Regions from separate parts of the Glutamicibacter sp. X7 genome, predicted to be linked through region 2. Evidence: riboswitches for the same ligand, from Rfam matches in the RefSeq annotation. Region 2 holds a riboswitch; each other region holds the start of a gene.

Region 1 (7,998 bases), 1.2 Mb from region 2:
GAATTCGAGCGACTCTTCCAGGGTCAGGGTGCGCGGCGGGGTCAGGTTCTCGAAGCTGTCCGAGGATGCGGCACGCATGTTGGTGAGCTTCTTTTCCTTGGTGATGTTCACGTCCATGTCATCGGCGCGCGAGTTCTCGCCGACGATCATGCCCTCGTACACCTCTTCGGTGGGCTTCACGAAGAAGCTCATGCGCTCCTGCAGGTTGATCATGGCGAACGGGGTCACCACACCGGCACGGTCGGCCACGATGGAGCCGTTGATGCGGTATTCGATGGCTCCGGCCCACGGCTCGAAGCCTTCGGCGATGGACGCGGCAATACCGGCACCTCGGGTTTCGGTCATGAAGCGGGTACGGAAACCGATCAGGCCACGGGCCGGAACGATGAATTCCATGCGCACCCAGCCGGTGCCGTGGTTCGACATGTTGGTCATGCGGCCCTTGCGCGACGCCATCAGCTGGGTAATCGCGCCGAGGTACTCCTCGGGCACGTCGATGGTCATGTGCTCCATCGGCTCGTGCACCTTGCCGTCGATCATCTTGGTGACAACCTGCGGCTTGCCCACGGTCAGCTCGAAGCCTTCGCGGCGCATCTGCTCCACGAGGATGGCCAGCGCCAGCTCGCCACGGCCCTGAACTTCCCAGGCATCCGGACGCTCGGTCGGCAGCACCTTCAGCGACACGTTACCGATCAGTTCCTTGTCCAGGCGGTCCTTGACCTGGCGTGCGGTGACCTTTGCGCCCTTGACGCGGCCGGCCAGCGGGGAGGTGTTGATACCGATGGTCATCGAGATCGCCGGGTCATCCACGGTGATCAGCGGCAACGGCTTCGGGTTCTCCAGGTCGGTGAGGGTTTCACCGATCATGATGTCTTCGATACCGGCCACGGCCACGATTTCACCCGGGCCAGCGGATTCGGCCGGCACGCGGGTCAGACCCTTGGTGGCCAGCAGTTCGGTGATCTTCACGGTCTTCAGCTCGCCGTCCTGGCGGGCCCAAGCAACCTGCTGGCCCTTGCGCAGGGTGCCGTTGAAGATACGCAGCAGGGCCAGACGGCCCAGGAATGGGGAGGCGTCGAGGTTGGTCACGTGCGCCTGCAGGACCTCGCCCTCTTCGTAGGACGGGGCGGGGACGTGCTCCAGGATGGTCTGGAACAGCGGCTCCAGGTCCTCGCTGTCCGGCAGCGAACCGTCGGCCGGCTGGGTCAGCGAGGCGCGGCCGGCCTTGCCCGAGGCGTACACCACCGGCACGTTCAGCACGGAGTCCAGATCCAGGTCCGGAACTTCGTCGGCCAGGTCGCTGGCCAGGCCCAGCAGCAGGTCCATGGAGTCCGAGACGACGCCGTCGATGCGGGCGTCGGGACGGTCGGTCTTGTTGACCACCAGGATCACCGGCAGCTTCGCGGCCAGCGCCTTGCGCAGCACGAAGCGGGTCTGCGGCAGCGGGCCCTCGGAGGCGTCGACGAGCAGCACCACGCCGTCGACCATGGACAGGCCGCGCTCGACCTCGCCACCGAAGTCGGCGTGACCCGGGGTATCGATCACGTTGATGGTCAGGTTCTTGCCCTCGGCGGAAGGACCGGAGTAGAACACGGTGGTGTTCTTGGCCAGGATGGTGATGCCCTTTTCACGCTCCAGCTCGCCGGAATCCATCACGCGGTCTTCGGTTTCACCGTGCGAAGAGAACGCACCGGTCTGCTGCAGCATGGCGTCGACCAGGGTGGTCTTTCCGTGGTCAACGTGGGCCACGATGGCAACATTGCGAAGATCTTCGCGAATCGTCGTGTTTTCTGACATGCGTGAAGGCTCACTTCCGCTAGAGAGTTTTAGGGTCATTGGGTCGGGGCCACAGTTGACCCAAGATTCTATTTTACGCGCTCCCACCAAAAAAGCCGCGTCAGCGTGTTGTACGCAACAGCGCGCGGGTATCTGGCGGTGCTATTCAGCCGGTGGGGGCCCAGAACCGCAGCGTCGTTCCGCCGTCATGACGACGAACCGTCGGCTGCTGCCGATCGGGGCGGCCGCCGACCTTTTCAATGGTGGCCCGCGACCCGGTATTGGACTCGTCGCAGGTGATCAGCGCCTGGTCGACGCCGGAGGCGTGGAGCCGCTGCAGGCCGAAGCGGGCCAGCGCCTCGGCCACCCCTTGGCGGCGGTAGGCCGGGCCCACCCCGTAGCCTAGGTGGCCGGCCACCGAGGCGAGGAAGGCGTTCAGTTCATAGCGTACGCCGAGCCGGCCCAGCAGCTCCCCGTCGCGTTCGGCCACATAGAATCCGGCACGCACCCAGCCTTCGGGAATGTCGCGGCCCTCCTCATTGGCCAGTTGCCGGGCCACGTAGTCGGCGAAGGACTCCTGCTCACCGCGTCCGACGAGGAACTCGAATTCGTCGGCCAGCAACTGCTCATGCAGGGCTTCGGCCTGCTGCCGATCGCTGGGCCGCAGCTGGCGGATGATTAGTCGATTCGTTTCACTCACCCTTTCATCCTTGCAGATCAGCGAGCAGTACTAGTAGTCGAGAACTTCACCGCGCACCTCGCTGGCCCAGCGCAGGGTACCGCCGGCCAGATTCAGCACCGTGGCCTGCGCGTCGGCGGCCAGTAGCGCGCTGGCCGCACGTTGTGAACGTGCCCCGGTCTTGCACACCAGCACGGTGACGCGATCTTCCGGCGCGTCCGGCAACGCCGCCCACCCTTCGGCCAGGACCCGGTCCAGTGGCACATGGATGCTGCCGGGGATGGCCAACAGTTCGCGTTCCCAGCTCTCGCGCACATCCACCAGGTGCACCGTCGCGCCTTCCTGCAATGCGGCCAGTTCGCCGACCTGCAGGTCGCGCACGGTTGCCGGGGGCGCGGCACAGACCTGCTGGTACTGGCCCAGCTCCCGAACAGGTTCACGGTCCGGGTCGGCTTCAAGCATCAGGGTCATGGTGTGGGCCGCGGCCGCATCATAGCACCACAGCCGTCCGATGAGCGGCTCGCCCACCCCGCAGATGAGCTTCAGCGCCTCGGTGGCCATGGTCGCGCCCACCACCCCGCACAGCGCGCCGAAGACCCCGCCTTCGGCGCAGCTGGGCACCGAGTCGGCGTCGGGCATCTCCGGGAACAAGTCGCGCAGCATCGGACCGTGCCCCGGGGCGAACACCGAGACCTGGCCGTAGAACTGGAAGATCGTGCCCCACACCAGCGGGGTACCGCTCAGCTCGGCGGCGTCGTTGCTCAGGTAGCGGGTGGCAAAGTTATCGGTGCCATCGATGACCAGATCGTGGGCGGCGAAGAGCTCTAGGGCGTTTGCCGGTGTGAGTCGGCCGGAGATCGGGGTGACGCGCGCCCCGGCATCCAACCGGTGTGCGGCCTGCACCGCCGAGTCCACCTTGGCCAGGCCCACGTCGGCCTCGCGGTGAATGACCTGGCGCTGCAGGTTGGAGGCTTCCACGCGGTCGTCGTCGATCACGGTCAGCTCGCCGAGGCCGGCGGCCACCAGATACTGGAGGATCGGGGCACCCAGTCCGCCGGCGCCGATCAGCAGCACCTTGGCGTTGCGGATGCGGCGCTGCCCCTCGGGACCGACCCCGGGCAGGGTCAGATGCCGGGCGTAGCGGGCCAGCTCATCCGGTGACAGCGGCGGACCGGGGGCCACCAACGGGGGCAGCGGCATCTACAGTTCACCGACCAGCGTCTGCATCATGCCCTCGGCAGGTGAGGAGGCCAGCGCCACGTCACGGCGCGGAATTCGCCCGGCCAGGTGGGCGGCACGCCCGGCGCGCACCGCCTCGCGCATCCCCTGAGCCATCAGCGCCGGGTTGTGCGCGCGGGTAACCGCGCTGGCCAGCAGCACCGCGCTGCACCCCAGCTCCATGGCCAACGCCGCATCCGAGGCGGTGCCCACCCCGGCGTCGAGAATCACCGGCACGTTGCTGCGTGCGACGATGGTGGAAATATTGTGCGGGTTAAGGATGCCCAGCCCGGAGCCGATCGGTGAACCGGCGGGCATGATGGCGGCCACCCCCACATCCTCGAGACGCTTGGCCAGGGCCGGGTCGTCGTTGGTGTAGGCGAAGACCGTGAAATCCTCGGCCACCAGCTGCTCGGCGGCGCTAAACAGCTCGATCGGATCGGGCAGCAGGGTGTGCTCGTCGGCGATGACCTCGAGCTTGATCCAGTTGGTTTCCAACGCCTCGCGGGCCAGTTGGGCGGTGAGCAACGCGTCGCGGGCGGTGAAGCATCCGGCGGTATTCGGCAGCGGGCGCACGTTGTTGCGGCGCAGTAGCTCATAGACCGACCCGGAGCCGGCGGCGGCGAAATGCCGGATGGCCACGGTGGTGATCTCGGTGCCGGAGGCCTCCAGCGCCTGTTCGACACTGGCCAGCGAACTGGCCCCGCCGGTGCCGAGGATGAGCCGCGAGCTAAACTGCTGCCCGTCGATTTCAAACGTGTCGGTAGCCAAGTGGTCGATGGTGCTCATGATTAGCCTCCTTGGGCTGCGGTGACGATATCGAGGCGGTCCCCGGCACAGAGTGCGTAGCTGGCCCACTTGCCGCGCGGAAGCACCGCGCCGTTCACGGCGAGGGCGACCCCGAGGCGGCTGCCGTCCACGGCACGCCCGTCCTCGCCCAGTGCACGTCCGGTGTGCGTGGCGATCAGGTCGCGGGCGGTGCTGCCGGCTGGCACGCTGTGCGCCTGGTTGTTCAGCTGGATGTCGATGCTGTGCATTTAGGTTGCCTCCACGGGTTGGGCTGGCAGGTGGCCGCCGGTGAAGCGGCTCAGGGACAGGGTGGTTTGTTGGGCGGCGGGCAGCTGCCCGCCGGTGGCGAGGGTGGCGGTGGCCTTGGCGGCGAAGGGAGTCAGCAGAATCCCGTGCCGGAAGTAGCCGGTGGAGACCACCAGGCCCTGCTCGACGCGTTCGATAATGGGTACGTCGTCCTCGGTGCCAGGCCGGGCCCGGGCGATCACCTCCAGGAGCGAGGCGTCGGCCACCCCGGGCACCAGTCGCCGGGCATCGTCGAGCAGGGTGTGCAACGCCCCCACATTGACCTCGGCGCGGCCGTCTTCGCGGCTGCTGGCCCCGAGCACCAGCGAACCGTCGCGGCGTGGCACCAGGTAGACCGGGCGGCGGTTGACGATCCCGCGCACCGTGTGCTCGATCAGCGGCCGTCCGCCGTGCGGGCGCAGCCGCACAATGTCGCCGTACACCGGACGCAGCGGTAGCTCCGGGGCACCGGCCAGCGCACCGAGTCCGGTGGCTAATACCACGCAGTGGCCTTCAACCACTCGCCCCGAGGCGAGGCGTACCCCGCTGATCGTTCCGGCCTCGCGGAGCACCTCGATGGCCTGCTCGCGGACCAGCTCGGCGTGCAGGTAGCGCAGCAGGATAGCGGTCAGCGAGCGTGGGTCGACCTGATGATCGTCGGCAAAGCGCATGGCCCCGGCAATATTGGCCGCCAACGCCGGTTCGGCCGCCCGGGCCTGCGAACCCAGCAGCCGTTCGGTGCGCAGCCCCAGGGATTGTTGCAAGGATTCGAGTTCGTTCAAGGCCTGCCGGTCGGCGGCCTCGGCGGCCACCACGAGTGTCGCGTTATCCCGGTAGTCCGGGCGCTCTCCGGTGATCGCCTCGATGCGGTCGATGAACTGAGGGTAGTCGGCGGCGGCCTGCACCATCAACGGGTGCAGGGTGTGTTGGCCCCAGACGGTTTCGGCGGCCGGGGCAAGCATGCCGGCGGCGGCGTGGCTGGCCCCACCGGCCGGGTCGGGGTCGATCACATTGACCGTATGCCCGGCTGTTTTGAGTTCGAAGGCGGTGGCGAGGCCGATGATTCCGGCGCCCACGACGAGAATATGCACGACGGCACACTTCCTTCCTACGGCGGCATCACCCGCATCAGGTCTGGCGGTCGGCGTTCGGCCCTCTCAGCCCACGTTCCAATCGGTGGGCTCCCGCGAAGTTGTTGCGATTATAAGCATGAGCCCGCTCACTAAGCGAAATTCCATGACGTGAGCATTTAGCCTCGCGGCGTGATCTACTGTGATCATGCAGCACACGGATTTTCCGCAGATTCTCGACCCCGCCGCTCCCCTCGTCGAGCACCTGACCGCCAGTGAGGCACGGCTACTGGATCCGGCCGTGCGGCACGACGAAAAGTCCCTGCGCGAGCTGCTGCACCCGCACTTCACCGAGGTCGGCGTCTCGGGCACCAGCTATGATTTCGCCGCCATCGTGGCCCTGCTGCAAGCTGAGCCCGCCGCCGACGCCGGACCTGGGGTCCCCGGCAAAGTGCTTGCACCGCAGCTGTGTTTGCTGGCCCCACAGACCGCGCTGCTGCGCTGGCGTTCCGAGACCGGCTCGGTACCTGCCCACCGCAGTTCGCTGTGGCAAAAGCACGAGGGCGAATGGCGTTTGCTCTTTCATCAGGGTACGGCGACCAGCGAGCCGCTACCCGCAGCCGCCGCAGAGCTAGAGCAACCTAATGCCGACGACGCACCACGTTCTACCGCGGCACACCCCGCCGCACCACACGACGGCATCTTCCTGCGCCCCCTCGAACCGGAGGACGCACAGGCGGTGTTGGCGGCCTTTGATTCGGACGCCGCGGCCATGGCTCGGCAAGGTCAGGTGACCACCATGGCCGAAGCCGAGCAGTATGTGGCCCGGCTGCTGGATCCGGCCAACCTTCAGCTCCCACTGGCCATCGCCACCGAAGACGGGCTGGCCGGTTTGGTCAGCGCCGGGATCGATGCCACCAATAACAACGCCTGGGTCTGGTACTGGATGCACGCCGCGTACCGGGGTCGCGGTGTGGTCAGCGCGGCGCTGCGTACCCTGGCTCGGGTACTTTTCGACACGCACGGGATCCACCGGCTCGAGTTGGGCCTGCGCGTGAATAATCCGGGCTCGCGCCGCGTGGCCGAAAGGGCCGGATTCATCTGCGAGGGCCGCGAGCGCGGCAAGTTCCTCATTGACGGGCAGCGCGTGGATACCCTGCTGTACTCCCGGCTGGCCAGTGACCCACGGCCGGCCTCGGCACGCGAGCTGCCCTTGCACCAATAATTACCGGGCAAAGGCAAGGGGACCGCCCACCGTGTGGTGGGCGATCCCCCGATAGTGCCGATCGTCGGTTGATCGAGCCTCAGCTTTAGCGGAACGGATCGGTATCCGGCAGGTCGGTACCCTTAGGTCCGTTGTCCTCGCCCAGCTTGGACTTGGCCAGCACCTTGGCCGCTGCGTCGCGTCCGCCGAGACCGAAGGCCAGTGCCGCGGCCAGCGCCGCACCGATGACTACCGCGCCGAAGGCCATATTCACGATCGAATCGGCCAGGCCCATGTAGCGCAGGCCCATGGCCACGAACAGGGCGATCGCGGTGTAGCGCACGATCTTCGAGGCGGTGCCGTCGGCCATGAACTTGCTGATCACGTTGGCCACGACGAAACCGGCGGCGATGATCAGGCCACCGAAGAGCACCCGGCCACCCAGGGCCAGCACCTCGTTGAGGATGTTGGTGATCGCCGGGAAGTTCAGCATCTGTGCGGCCATCACACCGAAGAAGAGCACAATGGCGATGCGCACGATGGTGGCGATAATGCCCGAGGCGCTCTGCCCCTCCGGCACGATGCCCCAGCCGGCGACGGCCCGGTCGGTGCCCACCCCGTGCAGGGTGGATTCGAGCAGCTGCCCAACGAACTTGGCGATCATGATACCGATGGCCAGCAGCACCAGTGCCATCAGCACCTGTGGGATAGCGGCCAGTACCAGTTCGAGCATGCGCTGTGCAGGACCGGAGATAGCTTCCAGACCCAGCACCTGCAGGGCGGCAATGGCCACGACCAGCAGGATCAGAGCAAATAGAACGTTAGCCAAGACGTCGACGATCTTGCCTTGGGCCTCGCGGCTGGCGGCCTCATCGAGCTCCTCGCGGTCCTTGGAGAATTTCTTGACCAGGGCGGAGAAGTCGACGGTCGATAGCGCGGTGACAACCAGCTGTCGGACGATATTGGCGATTACGTAA
Region 2 (7,998 bases):
GATCAGGGCGCCGAACTTGGGGAGGAAGGCCAGAGCCATGGCCGCGATCGCTGCCACGAAGTAGGCGGCGGTGGAGTACACCCGGGAGGCGGCCATGACGCCAATGTTTTCCGCGTAGGTGGTGGTCGCCGAGCCGCCACCGAAGCCGGCGATCACGGTGGCCGCGCCATCGGCCATCAGCGCCCGACCGTTGTAGCCGCTGAGATCGGTTTTGGTCATCAGGCCCACGGTGCTCACATGACCGATATTCTCGGCCACGAGCACGAAGACCGCCGGTAGGAACATCAAGGCCACGGAGAAGTCGAAGACCGGGGTGGCGAATTGCGGCAGGCCGATCCACGGGGCCTCGCCCACGGCGGAGAAATCCACCTGGCCTTGGACCATGGCCAGCAGGTAGCCGGCGACCAGCCCGACCAGGATCGAGAGGCGCCCGAGCAGGCCCTTGAAGGCGACGGTGGCGATCACAATGGCCAGCACCGTGCCGAAGGTGGTCAGCGGCACTGTTTTCATCGGGGTCAGGGTGGCCGAGGCCAAGTTCAGCCCGATTAGCGCGACGATGGTGCCCATCACCACCGGTGGCATGAGGGCGTGGATCCAGCCGGTGCCAGATTTCTGCACGATGGCACCGACGAGCAACAGCAGGGCACCAGTCATCACGATCCCACCCAGTGCCGGCCCCATGCCCCCGCCGGTGGTCATGGTGGCACCCACCGGTGCCAGTAAGGCGAAGGAACTGCCGAGGTAGCTGGGTACCTTGCCGGCCGTGATCAGCAGGAACAGGATCGTGGCGAGCCCGGTGAAAAACAGGGTTGTGGTCACCGGGAAGCCGGTCAGGGTGGGGACCAAGATGGTTGACCCGAACATCGCCAAGATGTGCTGGGTGCCAATCGAGATGGTCTGCGGCCAGTGCAACCGCTCATTCGGGGCGACAACTTCGCCCGGGGTGATCGATTTGCCGTCGCCGTGTACTGTCCAGCCCACCTATGTTCCTTCCGCCATGGCCGGAATTGGCCTCGCCTATTCTACGCGGGCGGCCGCCTGGGCGAAGAAGTACAGTTCATGGCGGCTTGAACGTTCGAAGGCGAGCCACATGCGCTGACGGGTGGCCGCATCGGCGCGTCGCCATGCCGCGCGGACCAGATTAATCGCCTTGGTGGTGGCCGCGTCGAATTCCGGGGAGGAGTACTCGGCCAGCCACGCCGCATAGGGGTGCTCCGGATGGCTGGCGGCCGCCAGACGTTGGCCCACGTCCTGGTAGATCCAGTAGCAGGGAAGGATGGCGGCGATCAGCTCGGAATAGTTGGCGGTGCAGCTGCTGAGGTGGTTGACGTAGTTCAGCGTGGTTTCCGACGGCGTATCGCTGAAGTGCGGCAGGAAGCCACGGTGCAGTTCCATTTCCCCGTCCAGGATTCCCGTGCAACCGATGGCCCAGAAGCGTTGGGCCTCGATATCGCTGGAGATCTCACTGGCGCGGGCCAGTACCTTGGCGTAGGTGCGTAAGTAGAGGGCATCTTGGTTGATGTAGTAGTCGAAGTCCGCGCGCGGTAACGTGCCATTGGCGAGCTGGCGGATGAACTCAAGGTCGTCAATCTGCGCCCGAATATCCGCGATACGCTCCCACCATTCGAGCATCGGATCGCCCGGCTGCGAACCGGCCGCGCGGTGCAGCGCGCCGAGGTGATCCACCGGGCCGTGCCCGGAGCCGACCTGCAGGCTCGCCGCCCCTGAGATGGCTTCGGCGAGGTAGCTTTTGGCCATCTCCAACGCCTGCGACCAGTCGGATGTCGCGGCGTAGTAGGTGGCCAGCGCGGAGGAAAGTGTACACCCGGTTCCATGCGTGTGAGTTGTATCTATGCGCGGAGAAGAATATTCGGCGAGAACGCCATAGGCCCCTACAAGGGCATCCGGGCAGCTACTGGAGTTCAGATGGCCACCCTTGGCCACGACGAGCACATCGTGGCGATCGGCCAGCTGCCGCGCAAGCTCAATAACTTCTTCCCACCGCTCTGGGACGGGTTGGCCGCTGAGAGCGGCCAGCTCGTCGATATTCGGGGTCAGCACCGTGGCGCGGGGAAGCAATTGTTGCAATGCCGCCGTGGCGTCCGCGTCGAGTAGCGAGTCTCCGCTGGTGGCGATCATGACCGGGTCGAGCACCACCGGCACCTCGATGTGAGCCAGCCAGTCGGCAACCTGCGCGATGACTGCGGCATTGGAGAGCATCCCGATTTTCACCGCATCGATCCGCACGTCCTCGCTGACCGCACGGAGCTGCTCACCGACGAACTCTGGCTCGATGGCATGGACAGACCGTACACCTTGGGTGTTCTGGGCGGTCAGTGCGGTAATGACGCTCATGCCGTAGCCGCCGCAGGCGGCGATGGTTTTCAGGTCGGCTTGGATCCCGGCGCCGCCCGAGGGGTCGGATCCGGCAACAGAGAGAATATTCAGGCTCATCGGGCGGACTCCCAAGCGTCGATCAGTTCACGGGTTGCGGTTTCGGGGCTTTGTGCGGCGCAGATTGCGCGAACCACGGCCATGCCGGCGGCTCCGCCTTGACGCAGGGCGCTGGCGTCCTGCGCGGTCAGGGCGCCGATGGCGACGCAGGGAAGATCTACCCGACCGGCAGCACGCAGGAAGCCATCGATCCCAATAGGTGTTGGGTGGTCTTTTTTGGTTGGTGTGGCTCGGATGGCTCCGACGCCCAGATAGTCGATGGCCTGCGCATCACGCGCGGCTTGGGCCAGCTGATCGTCGGAGGAGGCGCTGAGCCCGATAATGCCTTCGCCAATCAGCGTGCGGGCCACCCGAACCGGAAGATCCTTCTGCCCGATGTGGATACCGGTGACCGCGGCACCCGCCGCACGGGCGGCCAAATAGACGTCGATCCGGTCGTTGATCAGCAGTTCGGCTTTGCCCTCGGTCAGTTCGGCGGCCGCGATGGCCAGCTCATAGAATTCCCGCGCGGTTTCCTCTTTCGCGCGCAATTGCACCCACTGAATGCCACCGGCGACCGCCTGCGCGATCACTTCAAGGGTGCTATGCGGGGTGCAGCTTGCCGTATTTGCCACTAAGTAGGGGCCAAGTTCACGCATTCAACAGTCCTCTAATGCTTCTCATGTCGTACGAAGTCGATGTCACTGGGCGTTACCTCGCCCAGCTCATCTAGAAAATTCACTGCAAAGCTTCCAGGTCCGCGGGAACGCGACCACGCACGTTCGGCGGCTAGTCCATACCAAGCGTGGGCGGACACGGCCGCTTCAAAGACCTCGTCGCTGGCGGCGACCATGGCGGCCGTGAAGGCTCCGAGGGCACACCCGCCGCCGGTAACCTTGGTCAGCGCCAAACCATCGGTATGAACGAGGGTGATGCGGTGGGCCTCGATGATGGCATCGGCCGGACCGGATATGGCAACGACGCTGCCGTAGCGGCGCGCTAGGTCGGTCCCGGCATCCATTGCGGCCGTGACGCTGTCGGTGGAATCAACGCCGCGGCCGGCGGATTCAAAGCCGGCCAGTGCGAGGATCTCCGAGGCATTGCCGCGGATCAGGGTGGGCCGAGCTGGCAGCAGGCTGCGGGCAAAATCGGTGCGCTCGCCAAGGGCACCGACGGCCACCGGATCAAGAATCCATGGGGTGTTTGCCTCGTTGGCCCCGGCAACCGCCTGCTCCATGGCGCGCATTTGTTCGGTGGTCGGGGTGCCGAGGTTGACCAACACCGCGGAGGCCACCTTGGCAAATTCGCGGGCTTCCCCGGGCAGATTGGTCATCGCGGGGGCCGCGCCAGCGGCCAGCAATACATTTGCCGTGAAGTTGCTGACCACCACGTTGGTTAGACAGAACACCAAGGGTTGTTGCGCGCGCATGCGTTCGGCAACGACAGATAGTCTCATGCGACATCCCTCCGCTAGTTTGACCTAGTTCAGGTTCAACGGGTCTCATCTCAGTCGGCGGCGCCGACACCCCGTGTCACTCGATGCGAGCGTACGTAACCTCGCGGCAGATCACAAATTCATGACCGGCGCCGAATAAGCGCGATCAGTGTGGTCTCATCGACGCCTTGGGCTCGTGCCAAGGCAAGTAGGTCATCCACGGCCTGCAGGATATCCCGCTCCATATGCGGTTTAGCGTGACCGGCGGCCACCACCGTGCCGGCCCGTCGCCGTGACTGCACCAGGCCTTGAGCCTCGAGTTCCTTATAGGCGCGCGCGACGGTGCCGGTTGCCACGCCTAGATCGGTGGCCAGCGCGCGAACCGTGGGGAGTCTGCTCCCCTCGGGTAGCTCGCCTAAGGCGATGAAGGTGGCGACCTGGCTACGGATCTGCTCGTAGGGAGGTAACGCAGCATCCAGGTCCACGGTAATCTTGGCGCTCATCGAATCCCTACAGAGCTGGATCTCTGCATCTTGGGGGTTGCCGGGCGCTGCAAGGCCAGCACGGCGGGTGCAAAGCAGATCACCACGCCGACTAATCCGAAATCGTTCAACAGTTGATACCCCAGTAGCAACATGGACACGATGGCCCCGGTCACCACGCGGAGCGAGCGGAATTCCAGAACCTGCCGGTACCAGATTTCTTGCTGCGCGGTGACGTTCCAGGGGATCTTTGTTGCACGGATGAGCGCACAGAAACCCGCATATGCCGCGACAAGCGCGCTAACTAAGACGAGCGGGATCCACCAGGTAGGGGTGACAAAGCCCCACAACATATCTAGCGGGGGATTTAGCAGGAAGTAGAGGGTTACTGCCACAGCAATTCCGGCGCTGATATAGGTCCATCGGGGCAAGGGGGCCGATGGCCTGGCCAGATGCCCCAGAGTTCGCGTCCGAATGATCATGTAGAGCAGGTACGCGGCGTTGATCAGTAGATACAAGAAGGCTACTGCCGTGATGAGGAGCAAAATAGCCGTGGTGCGTTCAGCCGTGGGCATGCTTGCAGGTCCGGTGCTCGGCAACATCTGCCAGAAGGCGGCGGCTACCAGTAGAGCCAGCGTAGCGCTCATGTACTGCACCGCGAATAGTTGTTCACGCAGCCGTCCGAAGGGGGAGATTGCCTGGCGGCGGCGCGCCTCGAAGTTCGTTGGTGGGCGCCAGAGCAACATGCCGAAGGAGATGGCCAGGACGGCGTAGTTCGCCGTTTCGTCCCAGCGGCCGGCAACGCTCTCGAGCCGATCCATATAGTCGATTCCGCCGCCGAGCCCGTCGAGGAACTCTGTAGACCGGTCGTAGAGCCACCGCGCCTTGTAGTGCAAGGCCTGAGCGGCGGTCGTGGCCAGAAGCACGGTCACGGTGCGATACAGCCGGTTGAGCCAGGTGATGCGCAGCAGCCGATTATCGTGTTCGGTGATTCCCTCCAGTGGCTTGCGGCGCAAGATGACCAGTGTGGCGATCAGTGCAACCACCAGAAGCGCCACGAGACTCAATAGCAGGTAGGGCAGCAGCTCCGCGGAATCGCGTAGGCCGGGCTGGGCCGAGTGGGTGATGGAGTAGTTTTCTCCATCGCCCTCGGTGATTTCGGGTCGGGGCGCTAGGCCCGGGACATCACGCACGCTGTGCAGGGCGACGAGGCCGGCGGCAAAGACGCTGAGCATCACCGCAACCAGGGTTTTGGGGATCAAACCCGAGAGCGTGCGTGGTTCGAGGGAAGCGGTGCGTTGCGGAGCAAGCTTGCGGGGCCAGGTGAATTGCCCGGCGAAGTAAAGAAAAGCCACCCACAGTGCGGGGGTGGTGGCAACTCCCACGGCCTCGGGTATACCCAGTGGCTGAGATTCATGCAGTTGGATGCTTTGCAGCGCGTCAAGCGAATTCGCTGAAGTGCTGGCAAAGAAGCCGATCGTTGCGCACCAGAAGGCGTGCCGTCTGGCTAGCTCCAGACGATCTGTGTTCCTTCCCGTCGCTAAGCCGCGCAGAATCACATAGAAAATCAATGCGGCAACGGCAAAGCTACCCAACTGAGCGCTCAAGGGATTAGTCATGGATCCACCTTTCCCCAATTAATGTATCAACAGTTTGATACAAAAGACAGGTTGCCGTCCGCGCGAAGCCCGTCCGGTGCCGTACTCTCATGTTTATGGGCTTGTTTACCTCTACTCCGCTTCCCGAACCGGTGGGCGATCACGCCCCGCCGGTCGATGAACATCCGGCGCGCATCCAGCAGGTCATCGCGAGTTTGCGCCAAGCCTCGGACGCTCGGATCACCCACCCGCGACGCTTCCGTGCACAACAACTGCGCGGCTTGGAAAAGATGCTTCAGGAGCGCGAGGTTGATTTCCTCAGCGCCCTCGAGCAAGACCTTGGCAAAAGCGTCACCGAAGCGAAGTTCACCGAGATTGATGTGGTCAAATCCGAGATTGACTACGCGCAGCGGCATCTTTCCGAGTGGATGGACTCAAGCACCGTCAAGGTTCCGTTGCCGCTGCAGCCAGCCATGGCCAAGGTGGAACCGCGGCCCCTTGGGGTCGTGCTCATCATCGGGCCGTGGAACTACCCCTTGCAGTTGGTGTTGGCGCCGTTGGTAGCTGCTATCGCCGCCGGCAATGCGGCGCTGATCAAACCTTCGGAGGTCGCCCCCGCCACGAGCGGGGCACTGGCCAAATTCTTGCCGCTCTACCTCGATCCGCGGGTCTACGCCGTGTGCGAGGGTGGCAGTGATACGGCCAGCGAACTACTGAGCGCGCGCTGGGATCATATTTTCTTTACCGGCGGCGAGAAGGTTGCACGTATCGTGGCCGCCGCCGCGGCACAACATCTCACGCCCACCACCCTTGAGCTCGGTGGTAAGTGCCCGACCGTAGTGGATAACCACCTGCTGCCCACGGCCAAGCGCATCGCCTACGCGAAGTTCATGAATGCCGGACAGACCTGCGTGGCCCCGGATTATGTCCTGTCCATCGGGGATACCGACGCGTTGGTGGATCGCTTGGGCAAGGCGATCACCTCCTTCTACGGCAAGGAGCCGCTCGCACACCCGGATCTCGGGCGTATTGTGAGCGATCGTCATTTCCAGCGCCTGCGAGGACTATTGTCGATGGGCACCGTGGCCCACGGTGGCACCTTCGATGAGGCAACGCTACGCATTGCCCCGACGATCTTGCGGAACGTCGAGCTAGACAGCGAGCTGATGCGCGAGGAGATATTCGGGCCGATCTTGCCCGTGATCGAACTATCCTCCTTCGAAGAAGCCTTGGATTTCATTGCCGCTCGGCCCACCCCGCTGGCGGCCTACCTAATGAGTGAGAATCCACGGCTGCAGTCAATCTTCTCGGATCGGGTGCGCGCAGGTGCGATTGTTCATAACGCGCCCATGGCGCAAACGATCATTCCGGCACTGCCCTTCGGTGGGGTCGGTGCCAGCGGGATGGGCTCGTATCACGGTCGGCATGGATTCGAGAGGCTTTCGCAGATGCGGCCAGAACTGAGCAAGACCACGGTCATCGACACCTTCAGCACAATATATCCTCCATATTCATGGGCTAAGCGAAAGATTATTGATCGCTTGTTGTAGTGCGCCTCATATCCTTCGGGCCGACTCGAGTGGTTAGCTTGCAGAGGTCAAAAACCTAGGAGGAACTTAATGAGCCAGTCGGCGCCGCAACAGGACGGCCTGCATCGCGGACTCAAAGCACGTCATATGCAGATGATCGCCATCGGCGGTGCGATCGGTACCGGGCTATTTGTGGCATCGGGCGGAACCATTGCGCAGGCTGGGCCGGCCGGAGCGTTGACCGCCTATGCGCTGATTGGCCTGATGGTGCTGCTTTTGATGCAGTCGCTGGGAGAGATGAGCGCCCGCCTGCCCGTGGCTGGCTCCTTCCAAACCTACGCGTCGGTGTTCGTCAACCCGTCCTTTGGCTTTGCCATCGGGTGGAACTACTGGTTCAACTGGGCGATTACGGTGGCCGCGGAACTCGTAGCCGCCGGAATCGTGATGTCGTACTGGTTGCCCGACGTACCCGGCTGGATCTGGGCGGGAGTCTTCCTTGTGCTCCTGACGGGTTTGAATGC
Region 3 (7,998 bases), 190 kb from region 2:
CCCCGCCGAAGCGGGGCATTTCGCGGATCATCACTCGCACCTTCAAAGAGGTAATACCAGCTTAAGTCGCGCCCCTATGTCCGCACTGTGCCTCGGCTTGCGACTGCCTGCCGATACGTTAGGCGGCGGTGAGCGGCTTGGTCGCGCGGCGGAAGGCAAAGGCGCCCACGAGCGCGGCAACGCCAAACACCACGCCGTAGAAGCCAATAATCCACAACAAGGCCAACAGCGCCGAGACCGGATTGGTCACAATGACGATGGACAGGGCGAGACCGGCCAGCAGGTTCAGCACGCCGAATACCTTGGCCCAGGCCCCACCGAGGCGTGAGCCGATTTCCAGCATGCCGCGGATCATCAGCCCCAACGCCATGAACCACATAATCATCAGGCCGCCGAAGGAGGCCACGGACAGCGGGAAGGCCAGTGCGCCAAGGCCGGCGAGGATCGCCGCGATACCGCCGGCGATCGTCCACCCCCAACCTTTCACCCCGGCCTTGTGCTCGATCCAACCGGCTCGCAGCGATGCGACGCCGTCAAGAAAGAGCCAAAAAGACAGGGTAAGGACCACGAAGAGGGAAATGGTCACCGACGAGGTCTTCGGAAAGAACAAGATCAGCAAACCTAAAACGATGGCCAGAATGCCACGCACTAGCATCGCCGTAAACATGTGTTTGGCCAGAGTGCGCGATAGTGACGCATCAATCTGCGGGGTGAGCAGGTGCATGCCTAGTCCTTCCGTGGCGGGTAGCCGCCGCGAAAACGCGACGCGCCAACACGATAATGGGTACTAACAAGGCAAACTATACTTTGGTCACAATGGCCCTCGGCGCGATCTTTGACACAGTCTTGCGAAGGCAAGCCGAGCTTCGGAATCACCCCGAGCACGAATGCCCGTCCGACGCGAGATCAGTACCACTCTGTGGACTCGGGTAGCCGATCCGGGCGGCTGAAGCCCAGAATTATGAGTTCGCGTAAAACCGTGTGGTCGATTTCTTCAAGCTTTTTCACGTAGACGCAACCAACACCCTCGGTGAAGCTACCCAAACGCGGAAGCAGCTCCACCTGCTGAGTGTTGTCCTTCAACCCGTAGAGGCTAATCCGGTCCCGGCGTGGGGAGAACGCGACCTTGGGCCAGATCCCACTGCGTTTGGAGTCGTAGCTGTAGCTGTACTGTCCGAAACCGATCATGCTCGGCCCCCACATGACCGGTTCAACGCCGGTTGTTTGACGGAAGATCTCCACCAGCTCTTCACCGTCCATCCGTCGCTTGTTCGGTGTGACCGAGGCGAGGAAGTCGGCCACGCTGGCCGTGGTGGGCAAGGTTTTTTGATTAGCCATCGGTTTCCTGTCCGGTTCGTTCGTTGACCTTTGCCGAGCCGAAGCTCGCCGAGAGTTCACGGTAGGGTCGGCTGGCTAGGGCCAGCAGGGCGACAATCACCATGATCACGCCGGCAACGCAGAAAATCAGGGCGATGCCGCGCGTACCACCGCCACCTAACAACCAGTTGAAGGTATCGAGTCCCTGCTCGGTACGCATGTACGGAATGATCAAATACTGTGCGAACGGCGCAATCAGAAACGCGGTAATGGGTGCCGCGGCCGCCTCAAGCATTTGGGCGAAGCCGAAGACGCGCCCCTGCCGGGCGTAGGGCACGACGCGCTGAATGACGGTCTGTTCGGCGGCTTCCGCGGCGGGAATCAACATCATGTAGAGCCAGGTTCCCAGCACAAAAAGCCACACCGATTCCCGGATGGTGAATAAGGCGCCCAAGGCACCCATGGCCATCACCGCGATCAACAGGGTGCGGATCGGGTTGCTGCCGAGCCCAAATCTGGCAACGAGGAGCCCACCAATGATGAAGCCGGTGGAGGCAACACCGAAGGCGATGCCCCAGGCCTCGACGGACATGATCTCCAGACCGTAGGGATCCATCAGCGCCATGTAGACCCCGCCGATGAAATTATTGAACATCGAGAACAGGATGAGCGCGAGCAATCCCGTGATGGCGGTGATGGCCGCGAATCCGGTCCGGAAATCCATGCTGCGGCTGACCCCGGGTTCCGGCTCGGGCTGCTTTTCTGGGATGCGAATCGTCAGCAGATGCGTCAAGGTCACCAGCACCAGAATGATCGCCAAACTCAGGGTCCATCCCATGCCGAGCAGGCCGATGGACAGGCCACTAAACACGCTGGTGACGATCAGTGCGGCCCCCTGCACGGTGCCGACGAGACCGTTTGCGTTGGCATGTCGTTCTACCGGCACCAGCAGGGTCACGGTGGTGGACAGGGCGATATTGCGCATCTGCTCCACGATGGCGCCGATGAGGATCACTCCACTGAAAAGCCAGAATTGCCACCCGCCAATATCCAAGATGGACGCGGTGGGCAACCACAGATACAGCAGGCCGGCTAGGGAGAACATCGCTGCGGTGAACACCGCCGAAAAGACCAGGACAGCCTTTTTGCGGTGTCGATCCACGGCGGTGCCGAAGATCATGGCGCAGACCGAAATCAGGAGCATGAAGGCGCCGCCGATAAAGCCGGTAGCCATGACATTCTTCGTCTCGAGGTACACCCAGAAGGTCAGCGCGAACCACAGGTAGCTCGTGGTGATATTCGCGATGGCGGTATTGACCAGAACGTGAAGGAATGTGCGGTGTCCGGTTGTGGGCGCCGCTGATGCCGGTGCCGTGGAAGCATCGGTGAGTTCGGCATCGAAATCATTGTCCATCGCGCAACGTCCTGACTTCCGTTGAAGGGGTGCACGTAGCTTTAGGATACGAGCTAAGACCGACAATGTCAGCGGTGGGATACGGCACGGGCCGGATTGCCGTCGAAAAAGCGAGCATCGGAAACGCGCTTGTGACCGCGACTCAAACTGTTTGAAACATGACTCTGGCAGACTGCCGTTTATGAAGCTACAGATCAGGGCGGTGGGCGTCGATGCGCCCGGGATGGCCGAATTCATTGGTGAGCACCTGCGCGACCTGGAGGCCACCGCACCATCGGAAAGCCGGCACGCCTTCGGAACGGAACGCCTGATGGCACCGTCGGTGCAGCTCTATGCCGGTTATCTGGGGGAGCGGCCCATCACCATGGGGGCGTTGCACTTTTTCGCCGACTACGTGGCGGAGGTCAAAAGCATGCGCACGGATGCCGCGCATCGCGGACGCGGTCATGCCCGTCGCATGCTCGAGCATCTTATTCAGGTGGCGGCCGAGCGCGGCGTTCGAACGCTCTGCCTCGAAACCGGGACCCACGATCACTTCCGTGCCGCCCGTGCCCTCTATGAATCCGTGGGCTTTACTCCGGCACCGGCCTTCGGGTCTTATCGGAGCGACCCCCACAGCGCCTACTTTCGGCTACCCCTGAATGTGGGCAACCCTCGCTGAGGTCCCGACGGTTTTAACGAGACAAGCCGCCGGAAATATCCGGCGGCTTGCTCGATCATCACTCGCACCTTCATGAGGTACTTATTACTCTAAGGCTCTCATCTGTGCGTGAACTTAGCCCCGCACCGGAGCTTGCCGATAGCTGCTCTTACTTAGTGGGTTCCAGGTGGTCGGTGGGGGTGTGGACGATGTCCACGAACTGCTCCGGGTCGTCCTCGGCGGGGACCCGGTAGGTGAACTCCTCACCGGTCAGGGTGGTGATGTGCGAGACGCGCTCGAAGAGAACCTTGCCGTCCTCGTCCTTGGCCACAATATGGCGGGTTGCTCCGTCCTCCGAGATGCTCCACTCACCTTGCATCTTGGGCTCGTCATCCAAGGTATACATCTGGAAGCTGCCGTCCTGGTTGAAGTAGGCGTAGCCAACGAAATTCGCGGCGCGTTCGTCGCTCAAGTCCACCTCTTGGTCGTCCTGATCCACGGCGCCGGTCGTTTCCCATGCGGTAGCGGCCAGCAGCTGAGAGGGGCTTTGCGTCGCGGAGGCCTCGGCGGAAGTGGTTGGCTGCTCGGAGACGCCCGAGGCGCAGGAGACAAGTAGGCCCGCGGCCAACAGGGCAGAACCCAGGGCGGTGGCGGTCTTGACTGGCTTGGAGCGGAAGTTCATCGGAGATCCTTCGTCGATCGGCAATAGTTGGCGGCCGCTCACCGTGCTCGGCGGGCCGCTTAGTATCTATCGTCGCCGCGAGGCGCAGTGCGTGGCATCGGGCAGTTGACCACGAAGAAATAGCCAATTGGGGGATCTTTGACCCGGCGGGGAGCGAAGGCTTAACGACTAATGGCCCCGGTAACTACCGGGGCCATCAGTCGATCATCACTCGCACCTTCATGAGGTACTTATGACTATAGGGCTCGAGTCTGTGCTAATCCTTTGGGATTGGAGGAAACTAGCCGATAATCCTGTCTAGCTACTTGGCTCACCCACCGGAATTTCGGCGCTGACATAAACCTTTCCGCCGGACGCGAGGAATTCAGCCGATTTTTCTGCCATTCCGACCAGCGCCTGCTGTTCGGCGGCCGAACCGTACTCATTGCGGATGTCCTGGCTGATGCGCATCGAGCAGAACTTCGGCCCGCACATGGAGCAGAAGTGCGCGGTTTTCGCCGGTTCGGCGGGCAGGGTTTCATCGTGGAATTCCTGGGCGGTGACCGGATCGAGCGAGAGCGAGAACTGATCGTTCCAGCGGAACTCGAAGCGGGCCTTGCTCAGCGCGTCGTCGCGTGCCTGGGCCATGGGGTGACCCTTGGCCAGATCTGCGGCGTGGGCGGCGATCTTGTAGGTGATCACACCCGTCTTCACGTCGTCGCGGTTCGGCAACCCCAGGTGCTCCTTGGGGGTGACATAGCAGAGCATGGCGGTGCCGTAGCGGGCGATCTCGGTGGCGCCAATGGCGCTGGTGATGTGGTCATAACCCGGAGCGATATCGGTGACCAGTGGGCCCAGCGTGTAGAACGGGGCACCATCACACAGTTCCTGCTGGCGTTCCACATTCTCGCGGACCAGGTGCAGCGGGATGTGCCCGGGTCCCTCGACCATGACCTGCACGTCGTACTTCCAGGCGCGTTTGGTCAGTTCGGCCAGCGTATCGAGTTCGGCGAATTGTGCTGCGTCGTTGGCGTCCGCGATGGAGCCGGGGCGTAGCCCGTCGCCGAGGGAGAAGGCCACGTCGTACTTGGCGAAGATCTCGCACAGCTCGTCGAAGTGCTCGTAGAGGAAATTCTCCTTGTGGTGGGCCAGGCACCAGCCGGCCATAATCGACCCGCCGCGCGAGACGATCCCGGTGACACGATCGGCCGTGAGCGGGATGTAGCGCAAGAGCACCCCGGCGTGAATGGTCATGTAGTCCACGCCCTGCTCGCATTGCTCAATGACGGTGTCGCGGAAAATCTCCCAGGTCAGCGCGTTAGCCTCGCCGTTGACCTTCTCCAGCGCCTGATAGATCGGCACGGTGCCGATGGGCACCGGGGAATTGCGCAGGATCCACTCGCGCGTGGTGTGGATATCATCACCGGTGGACAGATCCATTACGGTGTCGGCCCCCCACGCGGTGGCCCACTGCAGCTTCGAAACTTCTTCGGCGATGGAGCTGGTCACCGCCGAGTTACCGATATTGGCGTTGATCTTGACCAGGAAGGCGCGGCCGATGATCATCGGCTCCGCTTCCGGGTGGTTGATATTGGCCGGAATGATGGCCCGGCCGGCGGCCAACTCGCTACGTACCTTCTCCACATCGCAGCCCTCGCGCAGGGCCACATAGCGCATCTCCTCGGTGATCAGCCCGCGGCGCGCATAGTGCATCTGGGTGACGCGCTGCTCACCGGTGGCACGCAACGGGGTGGGGCGCCGCCCGGCCCACTCCTCGCTGGCGGTGCCGCGGCGTAGCGCGGACTTGCCGTCGTCGAGCAAGTTGCGCCCGCGCCCGGCATAGTCCTCAACGTCGCCGCGTCCCCGGATCCACTGTTCGCGGAAGGGTGGCAGTCCCTGTACCGGGTCGCTGCCGGGGCCGCAGGTGCGGTACACCTGCAACGGGGGATTGCTTCGCCCATCGGGGGAATCGGCCAACTCGATTTCGGTGACCGGAACGCGCAGGTCACCCTCCTCGAGATAGGACAGAGAATGGGCAGGGTGCTGCTGAAATTCATTCATGGAATGAGCTCACTTCCTTCGCCGGCATTACCCGGACAGGTTCGACGGTCTCGAACAGCTACAGTTCGATCTCAGCCCGTGCTTACGGACACCCGTGTGGTCGCGATTACGCTAACACGTTCGGGGCGGTGCCTGGCAAGTTGGTGTCGGTCCGGGCGCGCGGTGGCCAGCGCGAACACGTAGGCTTAACGGGACGTAGTTCCGCTCGATCAGCAAGGATGGCTCATGGCCGGCAAGAAACGCCAGGGTAAGAAGAACGCCGGAGCGGGAAACCCCGCCAAGTCGGCTCCGCGGGGGCGTAGCGTGCACCGGTTGCAGGCCGGAATCGCGCTCGACGCGCTACGTGATGACTATGCCCTGTGGGTGCGCGAACAAGCGCCGGGCTTCGATAAGTCGCAGGCGCAGCAGGTGGCCGAGATGCAGCTAGATGTCGTGAAGTCCGTGGGCGGCGAATACGCTCAGGCGGCCGGCAACGCCCATCTGCGCGCGATCGACCCGGAACTGTTCGGCGAGGTATTCGCCGAATTCTTGGTGTCGCTGCCCGAAGGGGTGGAGGTCGAGCCAATTTTCGGGGCCTGGATCGACTACCTCCAGTATCTCGCCGCCCGCGGTCTCTGGGAGGGGCCGCAGGAAGAGCTCGAGGCCTTGCAGGAGATCCTCGAATCCGCGCTGACCGGGTTCGCCGAGGATGACGCGGAGCTGGTGCAGTTGCTGCGCGGCACCGACCTGTACACGAAGGTCAAGGACCTCGCGCTGGCGCTCGGTGAGGGTGTGCACCTCGATGAGTTCACCCGCGACGACAGCCCGGCCCGGGAACGGATCATGCGTTCGGTGGGTGTTGATCCGGCCACTACCAGCGGTGATGCGCCGGCTCCGGAGGTTTTCGCCCATGTCTGGAACGCCGCGGTGATGTCCGTGGTGGAGCCCGGCGAAGAACTTGTTGTGCGCGATGAGGCGGCCTTCGCCAGCCTGACCGAGGGGGAGGCCGGCGACAGCGCCCAGGTGCTCTTCGAGATGGCGGTGGGCTGCGTGCAAAGCCACCTGTTGCCGCATCAGGACCCCAGCGAGCGCGACGAGGCGCATTACTTGATCTTGCGGAACCTGCTGGTCACCGCGGTGACCGGTAAGGATGCGGAGTTTGAGCCGCTGCGACGCAGCGTGGGCCCGAAGCTATTCGACGTGGTGTTGCCCGAGGCACAGGCCGCGTTGGCCTCGCTGGCCGGTTTTGGGCTACTGAGCGCCGCAGGCGATTCCTACGAGGTCGATGAACGGTTGCTGCCGGTCATTTCCGCCGGGGTCAGCGAGGCCGAAAGCCTCATCGAGGCCGCCGAATAAGCGGGGTCGAGCCTACTGTTCCCCGGCCTCCCAGGCGGCCAGCGTGGCGCGGGCCTGCCGCAACACCGGTTCGTCGATCATCTGCCCCTCGAAGCTGAACACCCCGGAATTCTCGGTGGCGGCGCGCAGGATGCGCGAGGCCGCGGCGGCCTCCTGCGCATCGGGGTAGTAGGCCCGCCGAATGACCGGAACCTGGCTTGGGTGGATGCAGGCCTTGGCGGTGAAGCCGCTGGCCCGGGCATCCTGCGCCTCGGCAAGCAAGCCGGCGGTGTCGGGAATGTCCAGGTACACCGAATCGATCGCGGCCTTGCCGTGCGCGGCGGCATGTATCAGCACCTGGGCGCGGGCATAGCGGGCCACCTGACGGTAGCTGCCGTCGGTGCCGCGGGAGCTGGTGCCGCCGAGCGAGGCGATCAGATCCTCGGCGCCCCACATCAGACCCACCACGTTATTGGTGGCGGCGATGGCCGCGATATTGGCGATCCCGCGCGCGGTCTCGCACAGGGCGATGACCCGATAGTCCGGCAGCGCGGCGGGCACCGCACCGTCCTCGGTTTTGGCCAGCATCAG

What was found. A riboswitch is a leader RNA that binds a small molecule or an ion and turns the genes downstream of it on or off. The one in region 2 is predicted to bind thiamine pyrophosphate.
Region 1: another riboswitch for thiamine pyrophosphate. It lies ahead of thiO (glycine oxidase ThiO); the one in region 2 lies ahead of thiM (hydroxyethylthiazole kinase).
Region 3: another riboswitch for thiamine pyrophosphate. It lies ahead of thiC (phosphomethylpyrimidine synthase ThiC); the one in region 2 lies ahead of thiM (hydroxyethylthiazole kinase).

Annotation. Positions count from the first base shown of each region.
Region 1 is NZ_CM142678.1:2,418,671-2,426,668, forward strand. It holds gene typA (translational GTPase TypA) at 1-1,797, opposite strand, end outside; gene ACYU0X_RS11530 (GNAT family N-acetyltransferase) at 1,943-2,476, opposite strand; gene ACYU0X_RS11535 (ThiF family adenylyltransferase) at 2,507-3,655, opposite strand; gene ACYU0X_RS11540 (thiazole synthase) at 3,656-4,462, opposite strand; gene thiS (sulfur carrier protein ThiS) at 4,465-4,710, opposite strand; gene thiO (glycine oxidase ThiO) at 4,711-5,838, opposite strand; TPP riboswitch at 5,835-5,945, opposite strand; gene ACYU0X_RS11555 (GNAT family N-acetyltransferase) at 6,026-7,042, shown strand; gene ACYU0X_RS11560 (mechanosensitive ion channel) at 7,128-7,998, opposite strand, start outside.
Region 2 is NZ_CM142678.1:53,221-61,218, forward strand. It holds gene ACYU0X_RS00280 (uracil-xanthine permease family protein) at 1-981, opposite strand, end outside; gene thiD (bifunctional hydroxymethylpyrimidine kinase/phosphomethylpyrimidine kinase) at 1,018-2,454, opposite strand; gene thiE (thiamine phosphate synthase) at 2,451-3,092, opposite strand; gene thiM (hydroxyethylthiazole kinase) at 3,104-3,889, opposite strand; TPP riboswitch at 3,879-3,973, opposite strand; gene ACYU0X_RS00300 (GntR family transcriptional regulator) at 4,009-4,371, opposite strand; gene ACYU0X_RS00305 (hypothetical protein) at 4,368-5,969, opposite strand; gene ACYU0X_RS00310 (aldehyde dehydrogenase family protein) at 6,065-7,498, shown strand; gene ACYU0X_RS00315 (amino acid permease) at 7,568-7,998, shown strand, end outside.
Region 3 is NZ_CM142678.1:3,457,517-3,465,514, reverse strand. It holds gene ACYU0X_RS16430 (HdeD family acid-resistance protein) at 119-724, opposite strand; gene ACYU0X_RS16425 (DUF1801 domain-containing protein) at 907-1,338, opposite strand; gene ACYU0X_RS16420 (MFS transporter) at 1,331-2,731, opposite strand; gene ACYU0X_RS16415 (GNAT family N-acetyltransferase) at 2,913-3,392, shown strand; gene ACYU0X_RS16410 (DUF4822 domain-containing protein) at 3,541-4,053, opposite strand; gene thiC (phosphomethylpyrimidine synthase ThiC) at 4,351-6,093, opposite strand; TPP riboswitch at 6,090-6,199, opposite strand; gene ACYU0X_RS16400 (hypothetical protein) at 6,319-7,428, shown strand; gene ACYU0X_RS16395 (HpcH/HpaI aldolase/citrate lyase family protein) at 7,441-7,998, opposite strand, start outside.